3 regions of the Cupriavidus sp. CuC1 genome follow, and region 1 is predicted to be linked to each of the others. Evidence: predicted binding sites of a transcription regulator. Region 1 holds the regulator's gene; each other region holds the start of a gene.
What was found. The regulator LexA, encoded in region 1, represses DNA repair genes until DNA is damaged. The targets are predictions, from matches to a motif close to ACTGTATNNNNATACAGT.
Positions count from the first base shown of each region.

Region 1 (6,712 bases):
ACGCCGACACTGACTACCTTGGTTTCGGTAGCTTCCGCACTTCGGGCATTTGGCCGATAGTTCCTTTCCTCGTGGGTACCAGGTGTAGTTGCAGGACGCGCACTTGTTTTGCGGCCGCTTTGTGCTTCGCGATGCCATCGAGAGTTCCGGTTATGTGGGGTAGGGCGAGTGTGGCTGGTCGGGCCGTATCTACATCGCTGATTCTCCATTCCCATATATCGGCGCCTTGTTTGTTCTGTGAATCCCTCGTTGGTAGGGCCAATACATTCCGCGCCGAATGCTACGCTGCATTGCGCTCGCCGGGTGGTGGTTGGGTGGGGGCCCAGAAAACGGCTGCCGCCCGGCTCGAGCGCCCCACCTACCGCACTACACCCGCGGGAATCTCGCGCGTAGCGGCGGCTTCACGATCGGCCGAGCCACCCTGAGCCGGTGGTGCTCCCGGCCGGCGTCGAACGACAGGTACTCGGCCAACCATGCCATCGCCTGGATGTGCCGCGTTTCGATGCCTTGGATCGTCACGGCATCAGCTGTCACGGTGACGGTTTCGCAGGGCAGGCGCAGCTCGGCCACGTCGCCCGGGAGGAATTCGGACTCGAGGAAGATCGACTCGGCCTGGTAGGTCATGGCGGGCATGTTCGGCGCGCTCCTTAGTGAACGTTCTTCCAGGCATCCACGATCGCGCCGAAGGTGATTGGGCGGACATCGTGGCCAGTGAAATCGGCCGGCCGGTCGTCTTTCGGGTACCCGAGGATAGACGGGGCTTTCACCATCCCCAGGGCAAACTGTGGCACAAGGCCGGTGGCCGAAACGACGGCGAGTACTTCCTCTTCGATCTGGTGGAGGAGGCGCCAGGTCAGAATCCCCGCCTCACGATAGCGGGCGATGATTGGCGGTAAGGCTTCAACGATGGCTGATTCTGCGGCGGTGAGGGCGAGCATGGTGGATTCCCAAGAGCTGTATGGATATACAGTATAGGGGGCGCGCAAGGCGAACCTGTGAAGGCTGAGTTAACTGTATGGATATACAGTGGAACTGTGACTAGCGAGATGGAGGAGCAACCCTGGGGCGCTGCTTGGGCTTTGCGGAAATGGAGGCGGGGCTAGGGAGGGCAGAATGCCGAAAACGAAAACGGCGCCAGGGGCGCCGTGGGAAAATTTCGCTTTCCGTGGGAAAGTTCGTATCGTGAAACGACTAGATGGTGCGCAAGTCGTTGATACTAAAAAGAATTCTGGGGTGGCTGATGGGACTCGAACCCACGACGACAGGAATCACAATCCTGGACTCTACCAACTGAGCTACAGCCACCGTCGATGCCGTTCAGCTAAGTGCCGAACAACGAAGAACAAGATCATACAATGCCAAAAGCCGGATGGCTAGTACTCTGCACAAATTTTTTTCTGTGCCGCCTGCTTAAACGCCGAGCTTGGAGGAATCCTCCAGCTCAAGCATTCGGCAGATCGCGGCCATGCTGCCGACCATGGTGCGTCGTTGCGCGCCCTGGTAGATGCGAACGCCTTTGGATTGGCGGAAGGGCACGGGCTTGACGGGGCGGCGGGCGGAGAGGCGGTTGGCTGGCAGCATGGCTACACCTGGTGACTTGCAACAACAGTTAGCGGTACCCGCTACGCGGGCGCGTTGGCACAATCGGGTGTCGGCTTGATCGGGGTTCGCCCGCCTCAGCCGCACTCGTCAGAAGGCGCCGGGGCGGATCAGGCCGACGGCGATGCCTTCCAGTGAGAACTCTTCGCGGCCGGCTTGCACGATGATGCTGGGGAAGTCGGGGTTCTCGGCGATCAGCTCGATGGTGTCGCCGCGGCGGTTTAGGCGCTTCACGGTGACGTCGTCGCCCAGGCGGGCGACGACGATCTTGCCGTTGGCGGCTTCGCTGGCGCGTTTGACGGCAAGCAGGTCGCCGTCGAGGATGCCGGCGTCGCGCATGCTGAGGCCACGCACCCGGAGGAGGTAATCAGGCTGCACGTCGAAGACCGAGGCGTCGACCTGGTATTGGCGGTCGATGTGTTCGGCGGCGAGGATCGGGCTGCCGGCTGCGACGCGCCCGACCAGCGGCAGCGTCAGCTGCATTACGCCGGCCATGGGCAGGGAGAACTGGTCGGGTAGCTCGGAGTCGCTGCGCGAGACCTTGAGGCGGATGCCGCGCGAGGCGCCGGGGGTGAGCTCGATCACGCCTTTGCGGGCCAGGGCACGTAAGTGTTCCTCGGCTGCGTTGGGTGAGGAGAAGCCGAACTTGGCGGCGATCTCGGCGCGCGTGGGCGGGAAGCCCGTGTGCTGGAGGCTGCTGCGGATCAAGTCGAAAATCTGCTGCTGTCGCGGTGTCAGGGTCGCCATGGTCGCCGGTGTTTGAAAGCACTGTATGTTTAAACAGTATGCTGTGATTTTATACAGTATCGAGTGAAGTGCAAGCGGAATTTTGGGAGTTTGCGCATTGACAGGTGCGTCCCACGGGTCCTGGCGCGTGCCGTGAAGAGTGGGTGGAGGGTTACAATCCGCGGCACCCGAAGCGTCTTGCGTTGTGCGCTGTTCAACCTTCCTGGCTCTCGACCACTTTCCCGCCATGTCTCTCCTGCCTCGTGTTGTCGTGCTCGCTACCGGCGGCACCATTGCCGGTTCTTCTTCCAATCCAGCCAGCAGCGCGAAGTACCAGGCGGCCACGGTGCCGGTGACTGCGCTGCTCGATGCGGTGCCGGCGCTGGGCGCGGTGGCGCGGGTCGAGGCGGAGCAGGTGGCTCAGGTAGATAGCAAAGACATGTCGTTCGCGCTGTGGTCCAGGCTGGTGGAGCGCGTGACATTCTGGTCCGCGCAGCCCGATGTGTCGGGCATTGTCATTACGCACGGCACCGATACCCTGGAAGAAACGGCCATGCTGCTGCACCTGGCTTGCGTGGGCACGGTGCCGGTGGTGCTGACAGCTGCCATGCGGCCTTCGACCTCGTTGTCGGCGGATGGCCCGTTGAACCTGCTGGATGCGGTGCGCGTGGCAGCTGACGCTGATGCGGCGGGCAAGGGCGTGCTGCTGGTGATCAACCAGGAGATTCATGCGGGGCGCGATGTGGTGAAGGCGCACACGTCGGCGGTGAATGCTTTTGTGTCGCCGGTGTCCGGGCCGCTTGGTTTTGTGCAGGACAATCTGGTGCGCTTCGTGCGCACCGCTGGCCGCTTGCCGGCCAAGGCCTGGCCGGTGCCTTCCGTGTGGCCGCAGGTCGAGATCCTGGCTAGTTATGCGGAGCCGGGTCGGATCGTGGTGGATGCCTTGGCGCAGGCGGGCGTGTCGGGCCTGGTGGTGGCGGCTGCCGGCAATGGTTCGGTCCACCAGTCGCTGGTGGAGGCGTTGGTCGATGCGGCCGGCGCGGGGGTGGCGGTCGTGCGCAGTTCGCGCACAGGGGCAGGGCATGTGGCGATTCCTGCGCCTCCCCGGCCGGCGTCGGGTGTCTTTGTTTCTGCCGGCGACCTCAATCCTTACAAGGCGCGCGTGCTCCTGGCCCTGGCCCTGGCTGCGGAGCCAGGACTGGCAAAGGATCCGGCGGCGCTGCAGGCGCTGTTCGCCGAACACTGAGGCGGCTTGCCCCCGGTGGCAAAAGCACGCTATACTTTAAGGCTATTCAACCTTGCTGCACCGGACATGGCGCTCGGGCAGCTTATCCAAAAGGAGCGTCAATGCGTCATTACGAAATCGTATTTATCGTCCATCCGGACCAGAGCGAACAAGTCCCGGCCATGATCGAGCGTTACAAGACGCTGGTCACGTCCCAGGAAGGCCAGATCCACCGCGTGGAAGACTGGGGTCGCCGTCAGATGGCCTACATGATCCAGAAGCTGGCCAAGGCTCACTACGTTTGCCTGAACATCGAATGCGGCAAGGAAACCCTGGCTGAACTCGAACACGCGTTCAAGTTCAACGATGCAGTGCTGCGCCACCTCATCGTTCAGACCAAGAAGGCTGAAACCGCACCGTCCCCGATGATGAAGGAAGTGCAGCGCGAAGAAGCTCGCAAGGCCGCGCAACAGACCAGCGAAGTCCAGGCCGCCTAAGTGCGGACAGTTGTGGTTGCCGCGGGCGTTGATCGCCGCGGCGGCAAGTGCGGGCATCGGTGCGGGAGAGTGCGTTGAACCAGTTAAGGCTCTGCGCAACGCTCGCGGAACGCGATGCCTTGCGTTACACCCCGGCCGGGGTCCCCGTGGTCAACTGCATCTTGCAGTACGCGGGCGAGACGGTCGAGGCGCAAACGCCCAGGCAGGTGGAGTTCGCCATCGCCGCCATGGGAATCGGTCAGATCGGCCAGCGGCTTGAGCGTACCCCGCTCGGCGCGATGCTCGACTGCGAAGGATTCCTGGCCCGCAAGCATCGCAACAGCAAGGCTCTCGTCTTTCACATCACTGGATGTAAAGCATTCGAAAAGGATTGAATCATGGCATTCGTCAAACGTGACAACAAGAACAAGAAGCGCTTCCAACAGCAAAACCCGCTGTTCAAGCGTAAGCGCTTCTGCCGCTTCACCGTGGCTGGCGTGGAACAGATCGACTACAAGGATCTGGACACCCTGAAGGATTTCATCGGCGACAACGGCAAGATCACGCCGGCCCGCCTGACCGGCACCAAGGCGCACTATCAGCGTCAGCTCGACACGGCCATCAAGCGCGCGCGTTTCCTCGCGCTGATGCCCTACACCGACCTGCACAAGAACTGATCGGCCCTAGGTCCGTTAAGGAGAAAACACGATGCAAATTATTCTGCTTGAGAAAGTCATCAATCTGGGCAACCTGGGTGACATCGTTCGCGTGAAGGACGGCTACGCCCGTAACTTCCTGATCCCGAACAAGAAGGCCCGCCGCGCTACCCAGACTGCTATCAGCGAGTTCGAAGTCAAGCGCGCTGAACTGGAAAAGGCAGCCGCCGAAAAGCTGGCCGCCTCGCAAGCCGAAGGCGAAAAGCTGAACGGCCTGACCGTGCAAATCACCCAGAAGTCGGGTGTTGACGGCCGCCTGTTCGGTTCGGTGACCAACGCCGACATCGCTGAAGCCCTGGCTGGCCAAGGCTTCAAGGTCGAGAAGGCGCAAGTGCGTCTGCCGAATGGTCCGCTGAAGGTTGTTGGCGACCACCCGGTCAGCGTCTCGCTGCACACCGACGTGCTGGTCGACGTGACGGTTTCCGTCCTGGGCGAACACGTCTAAGCATCGGCCTTGCTGCTGGTTCCCTCTTGCCCTTCGGGGCGGTGGGAGCCGGGTGCCAGTGCCGCTTGCTTGACCAAACAAAAAGGCAGGAGCATCGCGCTCCTGCCTTTTTGTTTGGCCGTGCCCCTTGCTTGCCTCAATGCCTTGTTGCTATAGGGCGGGACTGGTTGTCCCGTCGTCACATGGCAGGATGTGCCAACAGCCGGCTGCGAATTCTCCGCCGGCTCGCTGGCGCCGGCCGTTATAATCCCTCCCTATGAACGCGCCTGTCGCAGACCCCCAACTAGACAATCTCAAGGTACCGCCGCATTCCATCGAGGCCGAGCAATCGGTGCTGGGTGGCTTGCTGCTGGACAATGCCGCCTGGGACCGTATCGCCGACTTCCTGTCCGAGGCGGATTTCTATCGCTTCGATCACCGGATGATCTTCCAGAGCATCTCCCGGCTGATCGCCGCCACCAAGCCCGCCGACGTCATCACCGTCTACGAGACGCTGCAAGGCGCGGGCAAGGCGGAAGAGGTGGGCGGCCTGGCCTATCTGAATTCCCTCGCACAGAACACGCCTAGCGCGGCCAATATCCGTCGCTATGCGGAGATCGTGCGCGAGCGCTCGGTGCTGCGCAAGCTGGTGACCGTGGCCGACGATATCGCTACCGCGGCTTTCGCCCCCAAAGGGCGCGAGGTGCGGGAGCTGCTCGACGAAGCGGAATCCAAGGTGTTCGCCATTGCCGAGGAAGGCTCGCGCGGGCAGAAGGGTTTCCAGGAAATCCAGCCGCTGCTGACCCAGGTGGTCGAGCGTATCGACGAGCTGTACCACCGTGACTCCAGCACCGACGTCACCGGCGTGCCTACCGGTTTTATCGACCTGGACCGCATGACCAGCGGCATGCAGGCGGGCGACCTGATCATCGTGGCCGGTCGCCCCTCCATGGGTAAGACCGCTTTCTCGCTGAATATCGGCGAGCACGTGGCGGTGGAGCAGGGCCTGCCGGTGGCGGTGTTCTCGATGGAAATGGCGGGCACGCAGCTGGCCATGCGTATGCTGGGCTCGGTCGGCAGGCTCGACCAGCACCGCCTGCGTACCGGCCGCTTGCTCGATGAAGACTGGCCGCGGCTCACGCACGCCATCCAGCGCATGAACGATGCGCAATTGTTCATCGACGAAACGCCGGCGCTGAGCTCGATGGAGCTGCGCGCCCGTTCGCGCCGGCTGGCGCGCCAGTGCGGCCAGCTCGGACTGATCGTCATCGACTACCTGCAGCTGATGTCGGGCTCGGGCGGCGGCGAAAACCGCGCCACCGAAATCTCGGAAATCTCGCGGTCGCTCAAGGGCCTGGCGAAGGAACTCAACTGCCCGGTGATTGCACTGTCGCAGCTGAACCGAAGCCTGGAGCAGCGCCCGAACAAGCGCCCGGTGATGTCCGACTTGCGTGAATCCGGCGCTATCGAGCAGGATGCCGACGTGATCCTGTTTATTTACCGCGACGAGGTCTACAACCCCGATTCGCAGGACAAGGGCACGTCC
Region 1 covers NZ_JBIUHC010000062.1:11,403-18,114, reverse strand. The annotation lists gene ACGLHR_RS25015 (hypothetical protein) at 367-633, opposite strand; gene ACGLHR_RS25010 (DUF2471 family protein) at 648-938, opposite strand; tRNA gene ACGLHR_RS25005 (tRNA-His) at 1,230-1,305, opposite strand; gene ACGLHR_RS25000 (hypothetical protein) at 1,411-1,581, opposite strand; gene lexA (transcriptional repressor LexA) at 1,690-2,346, opposite strand; gene ACGLHR_RS24990 (asparaginase) at 2,573-3,571, shown strand; gene rpsF (30S ribosomal protein S6) at 3,673-4,047, shown strand; gene priB (primosomal replication protein N) at 4,122-4,421, shown strand; gene rpsR (30S ribosomal protein S18) at 4,425-4,703, shown strand; gene rplI (50S ribosomal protein L9) at 4,735-5,187, shown strand; gene ACGLHR_RS24965 (replicative DNA helicase) at 5,444-6,712, shown strand, end outside.

Region 2 (6,712 bases), on a different contig from region 1:
CAATATGCTGTCGTGCTGGAAACAACCGAAGGCTTCGCTTCAAGTGGCTCCGAGCTAAGCCAGCCATTTCCCCCTGAGGGGATAGGGAGAGCCATCGTCATGGTGCGGGGCCATGGCTCATCCATCGGCTTCATTCAGGGCAGCCAACCAGCGCTTCGATTCCAACGGCAGCCAAACGCCAGGTCAACGGCGCATATCAACGCCACATATCGCGCATGCGGCCGGCCAGGTCCAGCTTGGGCAGCGGCGCCTTGGCCGGCGCATCCGCCACCGGCGGGGGCGGGGGCCAGGACCGGCTGTGGAACAGCGGCATCACGCGGTTAGGCAAAAAGCGCGTGCGCGAGGCGTAGACGTGGCGATCGCCGTAGGCGGTCTGCTGGTGCACATAGAAACGCTGCGGCACCACGATGTCGAGGTGGTCGCGGGCGCGGGTCATGGCCACGTACAGCAAGCGGCGCTCTTCCTCGATTTCCTCGGTGGTGCCGGTGGCCAGGTCCGAAGGCATGCAGCCGTCGACCGCATTGAGCACATAGACGGCCTTCCATTCCTGGCCCTTGGCCGAGTGGATGGTGGACAGGATCAGGTAGTCCTCGTCGCGCAGCGGCACGCCGGATTCGTCGCTCGATGCGTCCGGCGGGTCGAGCGTGAGCTCCGTCAGGAAGCGCTCGCGCGAGGCATAGGTGGCGGCGATGCGCTCCAGTTGCTGCAGGTCGGCAGCGCGCGCCGGGGCGTCATCGTGCAGGCGCTCAAGGTGCGGCTGGTACCACGCCACCACTTGCTCAAAGGCGGAGGGCCATGGCGCGGCCGGAGCCATCAGGCTGCGCGCCAGCGCCAGCAGGTCGGGCCAGGCCTCGGCGGCGGCTGGCGGCGCCTCGAAGGATTCCAGGGCGAACAGCGGCTCGGTGGCGATTTCCACTGCGTCGAGCACGCGCGCGGCAGTCTTGGGCCCCACGCCCGGCAACAGCTGCAGGCTGCGGAAACCCGCCATGCGGTCGCGCGGATTTTCCAGCCAGCGCACTACCGCCAGCACATCCTTCACGTGCGTGGATTCCAGGAACTTCAGGCCGCCGAACTTCACGAACGGGATGTTGCGCCGGACCAGCTCGATCTCCAGCTGCGCGCTGTGGTCGGCGGCGCGGAACAGCACCGCCTGCGAGAGCAGCGCCAGCCCGGCTTCGCGCCGCGCCAGGATCTGCTCGACCACATAGCGGGCCTGGTCCGCCTCGTCGTTGACCACCACGATCTCCGGCTTCTCGGCCGAGCCGCGCTCCGACCACAGGTCCTTGGTATAGCGCTCGGCCGCCAGCCCGATCACCGCATTGGCGGCGGCCAGGATGGGCTGGGTGGAGCGGTAGTTCTGCGACAGCGTGACCATGTCCGCGGCCGGCGTGAACTGCGCGGGGAAATCGAGGATATTGCGCACCGTGGCGCCACGGAAGGCGTAGATCGACTGGGCGTCGTCGCCCACCACTGTCAGGCCGCGTCCGTCGGGCTTGAGCGCGAGCAGGATGGCGGCCTGCAGCGCATTGGTGTCCTGGTATTCGTCCACCAGCACGTGGTCGAAGCGCGCGCCCATGTCCTGCGCCAGCACGGGCTCGGCCAGCGCCTGCGCCCAGTAGAGCAGCAGGTCGTCGTAGTCGAGCACTTGTTGCTTCTGCTTGGCTTGCACGTAGCCGGCAAACAACCCGCGCAGCGCGTCCGTCCACATGGCGTAGCGTGGAAACCATTGCTTGAGCACGTCTTCGAGCGGGGCCTGCGTGTTGACCACGCGCGAGTAGATCGACAGGCAGGTTTCCTTGCGCGGAAATCGCGAAGCCTGGGCCGACAGGCCCAGGTCGTGGCGCACCACGTTCATCAGGTCGGCGGCGTCGCCGCGGTCGCAGATGGTGAAGCTGGGCGACAGGCCGAGCGTTTCCGCGTACTCGCGCAGCAGGCGCGCGCCGATGGCGTGGAAGGTGCCGGACCACGTAAGCGCCGCGCGCCCCGCCCCGGAGGCTTGCATGCCCAGCGCCTGGTCGACGATACGCTCGACCCGCCGCCCCATCTCCGACGCCGCACGGCGCGAGAACGTCAGCAACAGGATGCGGCGCGGGTCCGCGCCGCCCAGCACCAGGTGGGCAACGCGGTGCGCCAGCGTGTTGGTCTTGCCCGAGCCGGCGCCGGCGATGATCAGCAGCGGCGCCGCGGGCTCGTGCGTCACGGCCGCGCGCTGTTCCGGGTTCAGGGTGGACAGGTAGGCCGGCGTGGCGGGGGCGGCATCCACGGCATCGGGCTGCTTGACGGCGGGTGCGTCGCAAAGCACGGCGCTAGGATCGGGATCGAGTAACACGGGGCGGGGGCCTTAGGGGATGCAGGGCGCAAGTGCGCTGGCCGGCATGGGCGGGGAAAGCTGCCGGTAACTGTATATCCATACAGCCGGAATGCGCAAGCCGGGCATTGCCCGACGGCCCCTGGCAATAAAAAAAGGTGCCATGGAAGGCACCTTTTCAGCCGGAGGAGGTGGGCCGGGCAGCGGCTCAGGCCGCCTTGGCGAGCGCGCCGTCGAGCAGCTTGTGCAGCGCGTCCCACTCGGGCTCGCCCACATAGCGCTTGAGGATGCGGCCGTCCTTGTCGATCACGAAGGTGGTCGGGGTCAGCTGCACCTCGCCGAAGGCCTTGGCCGCCGCGCCGTCGGAATCCATCGCCACCTTGAACGGCAGCTTGCGTGTTTGCGCATAGTTCATCACGTACATGGGCGGGTCATAGCTCATGGCCACGGCCACGAATTCCAGGCCCTTGCCCTTGAACTTGTCATAGGTGCGGACCATGTCCGGCATTTCCTTGACGCAGGTGACGCAGCTGGTGGCCCAGAAGTTGACCAGGTAGACCTTGCCCTTGAGATCAGCGGTGCTGACCTTTTCGCCCGACAGCAGGGTGAACGTGGCGGGCGGCGCCGCATTGGCGGGGGCGATGGCGCGGTATCCGAACCAGCCCAGCACGGCGACCAGCAGCACGGCGGCAATGACAGGCCAGAGCTTGCGCGAGGCGGGAGGGGCTGCGGTGGGGGAAGCGGAGGTCGTCATGATGCTCGCCGACAGGTCAGACAAGCCACTATTCTACTGCCGCTGCCGAGGCGCTGCCGGATGCATTCACCGAGCCGCTGCGGATGCGACGATTGGCCGCAGCCGGGTGGGCCGTCGCCAGCCTCAATGCGGCCTGGTTGCCAGTGCCGAGCGGGCCTGGTCCAGCGCCTGCTCCAGGTAGGCGCCGTAGAAGTCGGGCTGCATGCCGCGCAGTGGCGTGGCCAGCGAACGGCCGCGCGCATCGAGGAAGAGCACCGTGGGTGCTACCGCCACATTGCGGCTGCGCGCCCATTCCCGCGCGGTGGTCATGCTGCCATCGGCGTTGCGCAGCGGCGTGTCGGCGGTCATGTCGAGCTCGCGCGCCTCGATTTCGCCCGCCGCGGCCTGCGGGCCGAGATAGTTGCGGCGCACCGTTTCGCAGTACACGCAGCCGGGCAGCGTTACCAGCACCACCAGGGGCTCGCCCCGGCTGGCCGCGGCGGCGGCCTGGGTGGCCAGATCGTTGGCCGGGGGCAGATGGGCCGTGGCGGCCAGGGCGCCGGTGCTCGCCGCTACCAGGACGGCCCCCAGCATTGCCACGCCGGCATGGCATGCGGTGCGAAAGACACCCCAACGGGATGGCTGCATGGACCGGATCGACGGCTGGGTTTGCATTGGCGGGCAATGTGGATGAGCGCTGGCACGCGGGTTCCACGATAATAGCGGCTTATTTCCGCATTCGCCGCCCTGATGCCCCACGCCTGTTTCCCACGGTATTTCCGCTTGTCGCAGTCCTCGCTTGCCAAAGCCATCGTCCTGGGCGCGCTCGGCGCCGGGCTGTTCGCGTGTTCGCCCCGCTATGACTGGCGCACCATCCAGTCCAATGAAGGTGCGTACGCGGCGCTCTATCCCGGCAAGCCGTCCGGCGCCGCGCGCGAGGTTTCCATCGCCGGGCGCAAGCTGCCCATGACGATGGACGCGGCCCGGGTCGACGAGACCTTGTTCGCCGTGGGTGTCGTGACCTTGCCAGCCGACGATGCCGAGTTGCGGCAGGCGGCGCTGGATGCCATGCAGAAGGGCTTGCTCGGCAACCTCGGGCCGCACCCCGCCGATGCCGTCAAGACCCGCAAGGTGACAGTGATGTCGGCCGCATCGCCGGCCGTGGCGCTAGACGGCCTGGAGGTGCAGGTGGCCGCGGTATCGCCACAGGACCAGGCGCCACGCAGGCTGACGGCGCGGCTGGTGGCGTCGGGCGTGCATGTCTACCAGGCGGTCGTGCTGGAGGCGGGAGACGCCGCGCGCGACCAGCGCCAGGCGGAACAGATCGACCAGTTCCTGACGGGTTTCCACCCGTTTTGAGCCGAGCGCGTCGAGATTCAAGACAGATTTCAAGACAGTTTTATTTCCAGGGAGTAACGCAATGCGTTGGGATGTTTGGCTGGCCTATTTCGCGGCCTGTTGGGTGATTGCCGTGTCGCCGGGATCTGGCGCGGTGCTGTCGATGAGCCATGGCCTGTCCTACGGCCTGCGCAAGACCACCACCACGATCTTTGGCTTGCAGACCGGGCTGGTCATCATCCTGCTAGTGGCCGGCGGCGGCCTGGGCGCACTGCTGGTGGCCTCCGAGCACGCCTTCGCCGTGGTCAAGACGATCGGCGCGCTCTACCTGATCTACATCGGCGTGCAGCAATGGCGCGCGCGGGTGGACGGCGGCCAGGACGATGCCGCGCAGGGCACGCAAGCGCCTCGCGTGGCCGCGCTGAGCCCGCGCCGGCGTTTTGCCACGGGCTTGCTGACCAACGTGACCAACCCCAAGGGCATCATCTTCATGGTGGCGGTGTTGCCGCAGTTCATCGATCCCGCCCATGCGCTCGGGCCCCAGCTTGCCATCCTGGCCGCGACCATGTGCGGCGTGGACCTGGTGGTGATGCACGGCTACGCGCTGCTGGCCTCGCGCATGCGCGGCCTGTTGCGCAATGCGCGCGCGGTGCGCTGGCAGAACCGGATCTTCGGCAGCGTGCTGGTGGCCGTTGGCGCGGCGCTGTTCTTCGTCAGGCGCCATCCGGCGTGAGATGCGAGGGCCGGCATCCACGCCGGCCCGGTCCAGCTATAAAACGGTTTGCCCATCTATCGCTGGCTTCCCGCGGGTGCGTTTGCTTCAATGAGTAAGACGAGGGCAACCTAAGCGGAGGCAAGCAATGCGAAGCTCTTCCCCACAGCAGGCTCCATTGCATGCGCTGCCGGCCCACACCGTGCCGCCGCCCGAGGATCCGTTGCCTCCGGGCGTGCCGCCTGACCTCCCGCCGATCGAAGAACCCCCGCCCCCATCGGAACCCCCGGTGGCCGTGCCGCCGCCCCGGGGTTGATGGCTAGGGTGTGCGCAACGCGCGCCGGTACTGGATAGCTTCGGCTACATGGCTGGGCTGCAACAGCTCGGTCCCCTCCAGATCGGCAATCGTGCGGGCGATCTTCAGCGCCCGGAAATACGCGCGTGCCGACCACGCCAGTTTGGTCATGGCGCTGCGCAGCAGCGCCTGTGCCTCTGGCGTGAGCGGGCAGTGCTCGTCGATTTCGCGCCCGGCGAGGGCCGCGTTGGGCTTGCCCTGGCGCGACTGCTGCAGGGCGCGGGCGGCAAGCACGCGCTGGCGCACCTCGGCGCTGGACTCGCCGGGCGGGCCGTCGAGCATTTCCTGCTGGTCTTGCGCCGGCACCTCCACTTGCAGGTCGATGCGGTCGAGCAGGGGCCCGGACAGCCTGGACTGGTAGCGCAGCACCTGGTCCGGCGTGCACCGGCACGGGCGCGACGGGTGTCCCAGGTAGCCGCACGGGCAGGGATTCATGGCGGCGACAAACTGGAAGCGGGCGGGGAAGTCGGCCTGGCGCGTGGCGCGCGAGATGGTGACGCGGCCGGATTCGAGCGGTTCGCGCAGGACTTCCAGCACCCGGCGGTCGAATTCCGGTAGTTCATCCAGGAACAACACGCCCTGGTGCGCCAGCGAGATTTCGCCGGGGCGAGGATTGCTCCCGCCGCCCACCAGCGCCGCCGCCGACGCGGTGTGGTGTGGCGACCGGTAGGGACGCTCGCGCCATCGGGCGGGATGAAAGCCGTTGGTGGTCAGGCTCTGCACCGCGGCGGATTCCAGCGCTTCGTCCAGCGTCATGGGCGGCAGCAGGCCGGGAAAACGCTGCGCCAGCATGGACTTGCCGGTGCCGGGCGGCCCGACCAGCAGGGCCGAATGTTGCCCTGCCGCCGCGATCTCCATGGCGCGGCGCGCTTGCGCCTGTCCCCGGACGTCACACATGTCCGGGCCGGCCGGGTCGCCCCCGGCGATCTCCACGAGCGGCTCCGCACGCGCCAGCCGATCCTCCGGCAGCGGGCCAAGGTGAGCACAGACTTCCAGCAGGGAGCGCGCCGCATATACCGTCACGCCGTCGATCAGGGCTGCCTCGGGCGCGTTTTCCGCTGCCACCACGAAGCTGCGCGGCGGGCCTTCGCCAGCGGCTTGCCGCGCCGCGTTGTCACGCCCCAGGCCCATGGCCATGGCCAGGGCCCCGCGTACCGGACGCAGTTCGCCGGACAGGGACAACTCGCCGGCGAACTCGCTGGCGCCCAGGCCGTCCATCGGGACCTGCCCGCTCGCGGCGAGGATGCCCAGCGCGATCGGCAGGTC
Region 2 covers NZ_JBIUHC010000002.1:90,896-97,607, forward strand. The annotation lists gene ACGLHR_RS01215 (ATP-dependent helicase) at 197-2,302, opposite strand; gene ACGLHR_RS01220 (TlpA disulfide reductase family protein) at 2,517-3,062, opposite strand; gene ACGLHR_RS01225 (thioredoxin) at 3,186-3,635, opposite strand; gene ACGLHR_RS01230 (hypothetical protein) at 3,792-4,400, shown strand; gene ACGLHR_RS01235 (LysE family transporter) at 4,462-5,112, shown strand; gene ACGLHR_RS01240 (YifB family Mg chelatase-like AAA ATPase) at 5,411-6,712, opposite strand, start outside.
Region 2: the regulator LexA is predicted to act here: its motif matches at 2,399-2,416, upstream of ACGLHR_RS01215 (ATP-dependent helicase).

Region 3 (6,712 bases), on a different contig from region 1:
GGCCGAGTGGCTCTCCGGGAAGCCATACTCTCCGAAGCCCTGGATCTGCCGGAAGATGCTCTCAGCAAATTCCCGCTCGTAGCCGCGCTCCAACATGCCGGTGATGATGCGGTCGTAATAGCGTTCCAGGCCGCCCTTGCGCTTCCATGCCGCCATGGCCCGACGCAGCTGGTCAGCCTCGCCAGCCGAGAAGCCGGCCGCGAGCATGGCCACCTGCATCACCTGTTCCTGAAAGATCGGCACGCCGAGCGTGCGCGACAGCGCCTTTTCCATTTCCGGGCTGGGATAGGTCACCGGTTCCTTGCCTTGTCGGCGACGCAAATAGGGGTGCACCATGCCGCCCTGCACCGGTCCCGGCCGCACGATGGCGACCTCAACGACCAGATCATAGAAGGTGCGCGGCTGCAGCCGGGGAAGCATGGACATCTGCGCCCGGGATTCCACCTGGAACACCCCGACACTGTCGGCGTGGCATAGCATCTCGTAGGTTTCCGGATCCTCAGCGGGGATGTCCTGCAGCTCGAACACCTCGCCGCGCTGCTCCGAGACGAGGTCTAGCGCGCGGTGGATGGCGGACAGCATGCCCAGCGCCAGCACATCGACCTTCAGCAGTCCAACGGCATCCAGATCATCTTTGTCCCATTGGATCACACTGCGATCTGGCATGGCCGCGTTCTCGATCGGCACGAGGCGTGAGAGTTTTCCCCGGGCTAGCACGAAGCCGCCGGAATGCTGCGACAGGTGCCGCGGGAAGCCCAGCAGCTGGGTCGCCATGCTGGCCCACCGCTGGGTCAGCTCGCTCTCGATATCGACGCCGCTTTCCGCAAAGCGCTTGAGCAGGTCCGCTTTGCCGTCAAACCAGTGATGGGCCTTCGCAACCAGGTCGACGATGGCGGGATCGACGCCCAAGGCCTTGCCGGACTCGCGCAGGGCGCTGCGCGGGCGGTAGGTTGCCACGGCCGCGGCGAGGGCCGCCCGCGTGCGGCCGTACTTGCGGTACAGATACTGGATGACTTCCTCGCGCCGCTGGTGCTCGAAGTCGACATCGATATCGGGGGGCTCGGCGCGCTCTTTCGAGATGAAGCGCTCGAACAGCAGGTTGCCGCGCGCCGGATCCACCTCGGTGACGCCGAGGCAGTAGCAAACGGCAGAGTTGGCGGCGGACCCTCGGCCCTGGCACAAGATGCGGTTTGATCGGGCGAAGTTGACTATGTCGTATACGGTGAGGAAGTACCGTTCGTACTGCAGGTCGCGGATCAGCGCCAGTTCGTGCTCGATCTGCGCTTGCACGGCATGCGGGATCCCCTGCGGAAATCGTCGGTGCGCGCCGATGTAGGTCTCGCTGCGCAGGTAGTCTGCCGGGGAGATGCCATGCGGCACCACTTCTTCGGGGTATTCGTAGCGCAACTCATCCAACGAAAATTGGCAGAGATTGGCGATGTGCAGCGATTCGGTCAGCAGCCGGTGCGGGTAGACATTGGCCAAGCGTAGGCGCGAGCGCAGGTGCTGTTCTGCGTTGGGGGTCAGCTGGTACCCGCATTCCGGCACGGCCTTGCCCAGGCGGATGGCGCTCAGCACGTCGTGCAGTGGCTTGCGCGAGCGTACGTGCATCTGTACGTGTCCGGTGGCCACCACGCGCAGGTGATTGGCCGCGGCCGCTTCCATGACGCCCGCCCGATGGATGTCGTCCATGGCGCGGTACAACAGGGTCAGGCTCATCCACGCGCGACCTGGGAAGGTGGCCGTGATCCATGCGGCTTGGGTGTCCAGCCGCTCCGCCGGCGTGCAGTACTCCGGCGTGAAGATGATCGTGCAGTCGGGCAGGCCTCGCAGGTGTGCGTAGTCACCTTCCGGGGCATCCAGATCCCGGCGGGTAAGCAGGTAGGCACCCTTTGCCGTACGGGTACGGGCCAGCGTGATCAGCTCGCAGAGGTTGCCGTAGCCCTCGCGATTGCGGGCGAGGGCGAAAAAGGAGACACAGGGGCTGCCGTCCGCATTGACCAGGCGAAACGATGCGCCAACTAGCAGCTTGAGCCCGTGCTTCTTGGCTTCCGCATGCGCCCGGACGATGCCGGCCAACGAACATTCGTCGGTGATAGCGAGCGCGCTGTAGCCCAGTTGCACGGCGCGCTCGACCAGCTCTTCCGCACGGGAAGCGCCTTCCAGGAAAGAGAAATTCGAGAGGCAGTGAAGCTCGGCATAGTCGGGCAAGCCGCCGCCGGTGCGCAGGGATTCCATGCCGCCACCTTCACCCGAACAGCCCGTGCAGGTACCACGTGGCCTCATCGCCGTCCCGGCTGCCCATGCGTTCCTGATAGACCCAGTAATGGGCGTGATCGCGGCCCTCGGCCACGTAATAGTCGCGCGTCACGAGCTCGCCGCTCCACCAGCCGGCCTCGATACGCTCCGGGGGAGACACCATGCGCAGAGGCGAGCCATAGAACGGGCGGTGGTCGCGGATCAGCAAGGCAATCGGCTTGTCCAGCAGCCAGGTCGGGCGGGGCAGGGCGGGCGCCGCCGCGCTAGGCCGGGGTTTCCCGATGGCCGGCACCCAGGCGTTGGCCACCTCCGGCCGGTAGTCCGCACGCAGCTCCGGCCGCAGGATGTTGTCGGCGCCAAGCCGCGCCGCGAGCAGCTCCATCACGCGGGCGTGGTCCTCGGGCGTGCCGCCGGGCTCAGGAAACAGCGATTCGCTCGGCGGCGCCTTGGCTTGCACGTCGGTGACAGACAGGCGCACCGCGATCATGGGGGCATCCACCTGCAGCTGCGCCAGTCGCTCCCGCAGTAAGCGCATCAGGTGATCCTCGCTCCAGCTGGGCTCTGCCAGCGCGATCTCGATGACGGTTGGCGCCAGCGCCTCGCGGCCGCGCTCGTGTTTGAGTTCCACCAGGACTTTGGTGACCGCCAAGTGGTGCGCGGCCAGCCAGCCCAGCATCTGCACGATGAGCCCGCGGCTGTAGAGCAGGGTGGCCTCCGCATGCTCGATGCGATCGGGGAGGTCGACCTGCGCGGAGAAGGTTGGCGGGGCTTGTAGCCATTCGAAGATCTCTGGCGCTTGGCCCAGGGCGCGATCCATCGCCTCGTTCAGTTCGCGGCCGCACCGGCGCTGCAGCCCGGCCCGCGGCAGCCGGCGAATATCGCCAAGGCAACGGCACCCCAGTCCATCCAGCCATTCCAGGAATGGCCGTGCGGCGGGCAGGGTGCCGACGGCGAGGGCGCCCAGCTGGCGTTCCAATGCCTCGATCTTGAGGGTGTTTCCACCGCCGGCGTGGGCCAACAGCCAAGCGCCTTGGGCCGTCGGCGCACAGCCGCAGGCCGCGCTGAAACCCAGCGCAGCGACCGAGGCGCGCATGCGGTGGCGCAACTGGCGGATGCCGCCGAACAGCCGCAGGCTGGCCGACACGTCGACCAGCACGGACGCTTCCTCGGCATGCACCACGTTGGGCGCGAACTGCAGGAGCGCCATGGCCACACGCTGCAGAGCGTCGGCTTCCTTCTCCGGGGCCCGATCGTATAGCAGGGTCTCCGGCGCGATGGTCAGCACACCGCCGCGGCGCATCTGCGGGCGGACGCCAGCCTCCGTCGCCAGGCGTGAGGCGAGGTGGACGCGTTCCTTGTCCAACACCACCACAGCCAACTCAGTGGACCAATTCGGCCGGAAGACTTCGAGTGGCAGGGACGAGAGGTGCAGGCAGATCCAGAGGCGCAACATGACGGTGAAGCAGGATCGGCGACGGTTCCAGCAGGACGCGCACGGGCAGGTCCTGCTGCGGGCCGCGCCGCTTGATGAAGGAGAGATCGACGCCGCCGGCGGCGGGCGCAACGCCGATGCGCAGGGGCGCTGGCGACGCGTCGCGTGCACAGGCCAGGGGCCGCATGAGGAAAAACAGCGCCTCGCCACTCTGCGCGGCCAGGTGCAGGCGGCGCAGCGCGTCATTGCGGATATGGGTCTGCCAAAGCAGAACCGCGCCGCAAGTGCCGGCGCGCAGCAACTGCTCGGTGGCCCAAAGGGCATCGGCCGTACGCTGGCTGCGAATCCACAGCAGACGTTCGGGCGGCACGCCCCAACTGGCCAATGCGAGCGCCTGAGGCGTTTGCGGCGGTTGAATCAGGGCGATAGGCCGCTTACAGACCTCCGCCAGTGCGGGGCGCAGCAGGCGCAACTCCCCCACACCCGGCTGGCGGACCAGAAGTTCGACCAGCGACGCCGTTGGCCAACCGCCACCCGGCAGCTCGGCCGTCAGCACCGGATAGCCGGTGGCGACGGTGCGACCGTTCGCCCGGGCCAGCTGGGCGGCTAACCAAAGGGCAGGATGGATGGATTCTGGATTGGGCGTCGGCATGGCGATTGGTTGAGTCCATTCAACCCAGTTTACTGTATATATATACAGTGGTCACGGATTTCTTCTCCCGAGCCTGAAAGTGCCTTAAGAGCCGCGTATTGAGCGGGCACCGTCGAGGTTTTACTCGGGGGCGTCTCCGAAGACCCGGATGGCTAGGTCGTGCTCGAATTTGGTCGACCAAGAATCACGAGACCCTGCCGCGTACTGCATCACTACACCTGTCTCTGGTCTCAGCACGCTGACCAGGCGTTCTTGTTCCCCGGTCATGTCGCAGACGCTAAAGTCGGCGGCGATGAACCCGTGCCGACGACAGGCGTTGGTAAAGGCTTCGCGCTCCGCGGCAGGAAACGCATCTAGGGTTGCCATGGCAAATCCTCCAATCGACTAGCCAGCTAGCTTGCGGATGGCCGCACCAATTTGTTGCGCCTTTCTAGTATCGGCGTACTCCGCCCACGGATCGACGTAGCCGGCGGCTTCCACGCGCTGCAGGGCGGTCTGGATCGTCCAATGATCGCCCGCTGTCAGTGCCTCCAGTTCCTCCCAGGATGCCGGCATCGAAACCCCCAGACCTGGCCGCGCGCGTGCAGAGAATGCGGACACCGTCGTCGCACCTTGGCCGTTGCGCAGGTAGTCGATGTAGATCTTCCCAATCCGATTGCGCGGCCCGCTCTTAGAAACGAAGCGCTGCGGAATAGTCTGGGCGATATGAAGAACGACATCTTCTGAGAACTTCTTCACCGTGATCCACGACAGCTTGGGTGCAATGGGCATAACGACATGCAGGCCTTTGCCACCACTGGTCTTGAGAAAGCTCACCAGGCCAAGCTCATCCAGCATCGCTTTCGTCAGCATGGCGGCGTCCAGCATGTGCTGCCATGGCACGCCGTCGCCGGGGTCCAGGTCAAAGATGATGCGATCGGGCTTATCGATGCTGCGCTTGGTCGCATTCCAGGTGTGGAACTCGATCACATTGAGTTGCGCCGCACTCACGATGGCGGTCTCGCGTGGGACCTCGAGTAGTGCCGGATGGCCTTCCCAGAGCGCAGGATCCAGTAGCGTCATGCCCGGAATCTTGCTCGCCTCAGCGTGCTTCTGGAAAAACAGCTCTCCGCCGATACCGGTTGGGCCCCGCAGCAAGGCTACGGGGCGCCCGCGCAGATGGGGAAGCAGATGGGGCGCGATGGCTTCGTAGTAGCCGACCAGGTCGCCTTTCGTCAGCCCGGTCGTTGGGTCAATCACGCGGTCCGCGTTGGTGACCTTCACCGAGCGAGCCGGGGGCGGCCGCGGCGGCTCCACTTCCACTGGACGTTCCCGTGTCACGCTGCCGGGTTCTTTGTCCGCGCGCAGGGCATGGAAGACCGCATGCCGTACTCGACCCTCTTTGGTCCACTCCGCGAATGAGACCTCTGCAACCAACTTCGGCTTGACCCATTGGCCGGTCAAACGTGGTGGTGGCTTCTCGAAGGGACAGGCTGGAACTTCCAACTCCGCCAGCAGTGCGAGCAACTTGGTCAGCATGTGCAAATCGAGGCCGCTTCCAACGCTGCCTGCATAGTGCAGCTTGCCGGCTTCATCGTGCACACCAAGCAGGAGCGCGCCGAGGCCATGCCGGCTTCCCCTCGGGGCCGTGAAGCCGCAGATGACGAACTCTTGCCGCTTCGTGCATTTGAGCTTGATCCAGCTCGGCGCTCGGGCTGAGACGTAGGGTGCGTCGACGCGCTTCCCAATCAGCCCCTCCAGGCCCATCCGGCACGCAGCGGCAAGAAGGTCGTCTGGCGCACCCTCAAAGGCCTCGCTGAACCTGACGCGCGAGGCGGCTGGTATGGCCAGCACCTTTTCCAGCAGGGCTCTGCGCTCGGCCAGAGGGACGTGCCGAAGGTCATGGCCCCGGAAGAAGGGGAGGTCGAAGACGAAGTACTGGATATCCTCCACCCGCGCCCTCTCAAAGGCGTTCTGCAGCGCTTGGAAGTCCGTGGTGCCCTTGCCGCCGAGTATCACGATCTCCCCATCCAGCCACGCGGAGTCAAGCTCAAGAGCGCCTACCTCCCCCGCGACGGCTTTGAGGCGAGAGGTCCAGTCATGGCCGTTCTTGGTGAAAAGGCGGACGTCCTTGCCATCGACGCGGGCCAACAAACGGTAGCCGTCGAACTTGATTTCATAGGCCCATTGTTGGGCGTTGCGCGGTACTGCGGAAGCGAGCGTCGCCAGTTGCGGGGCCAACGCAAGCGGAAGGGGGGCGGGGCGTGCTGCAGCGGGTAGTACGTGTCGGCCCCGCCCCGGGCGCGAGCGACGCTGCTTTGGCACGGCAGTCTTCGCGTTACCGCCGGCAGCCGATTTGCTGTTGCCGTGGGCCAGCACGCTGTCCGGCA
Region 3 covers NZ_JBIUHC010000142.1:11,852-18,563, reverse strand. The annotation lists gene ACGLHR_RS39855 (error-prone DNA polymerase) at 1-2,238, opposite strand, end outside; gene ACGLHR_RS39850 (Y-family DNA polymerase) at 2,249-3,712, opposite strand; gene imuA (translesion DNA synthesis-associated protein ImuA) at 3,639-4,343, opposite strand; gene ACGLHR_RS39840 (hypothetical protein) at 4,464-4,709, opposite strand; gene ligD (DNA ligase D) at 4,728-6,712, opposite strand, start outside.
Region 3: the regulator LexA is predicted to act here: its motif matches at 4,375-4,392, upstream of imuA (translesion DNA synthesis-associated protein ImuA).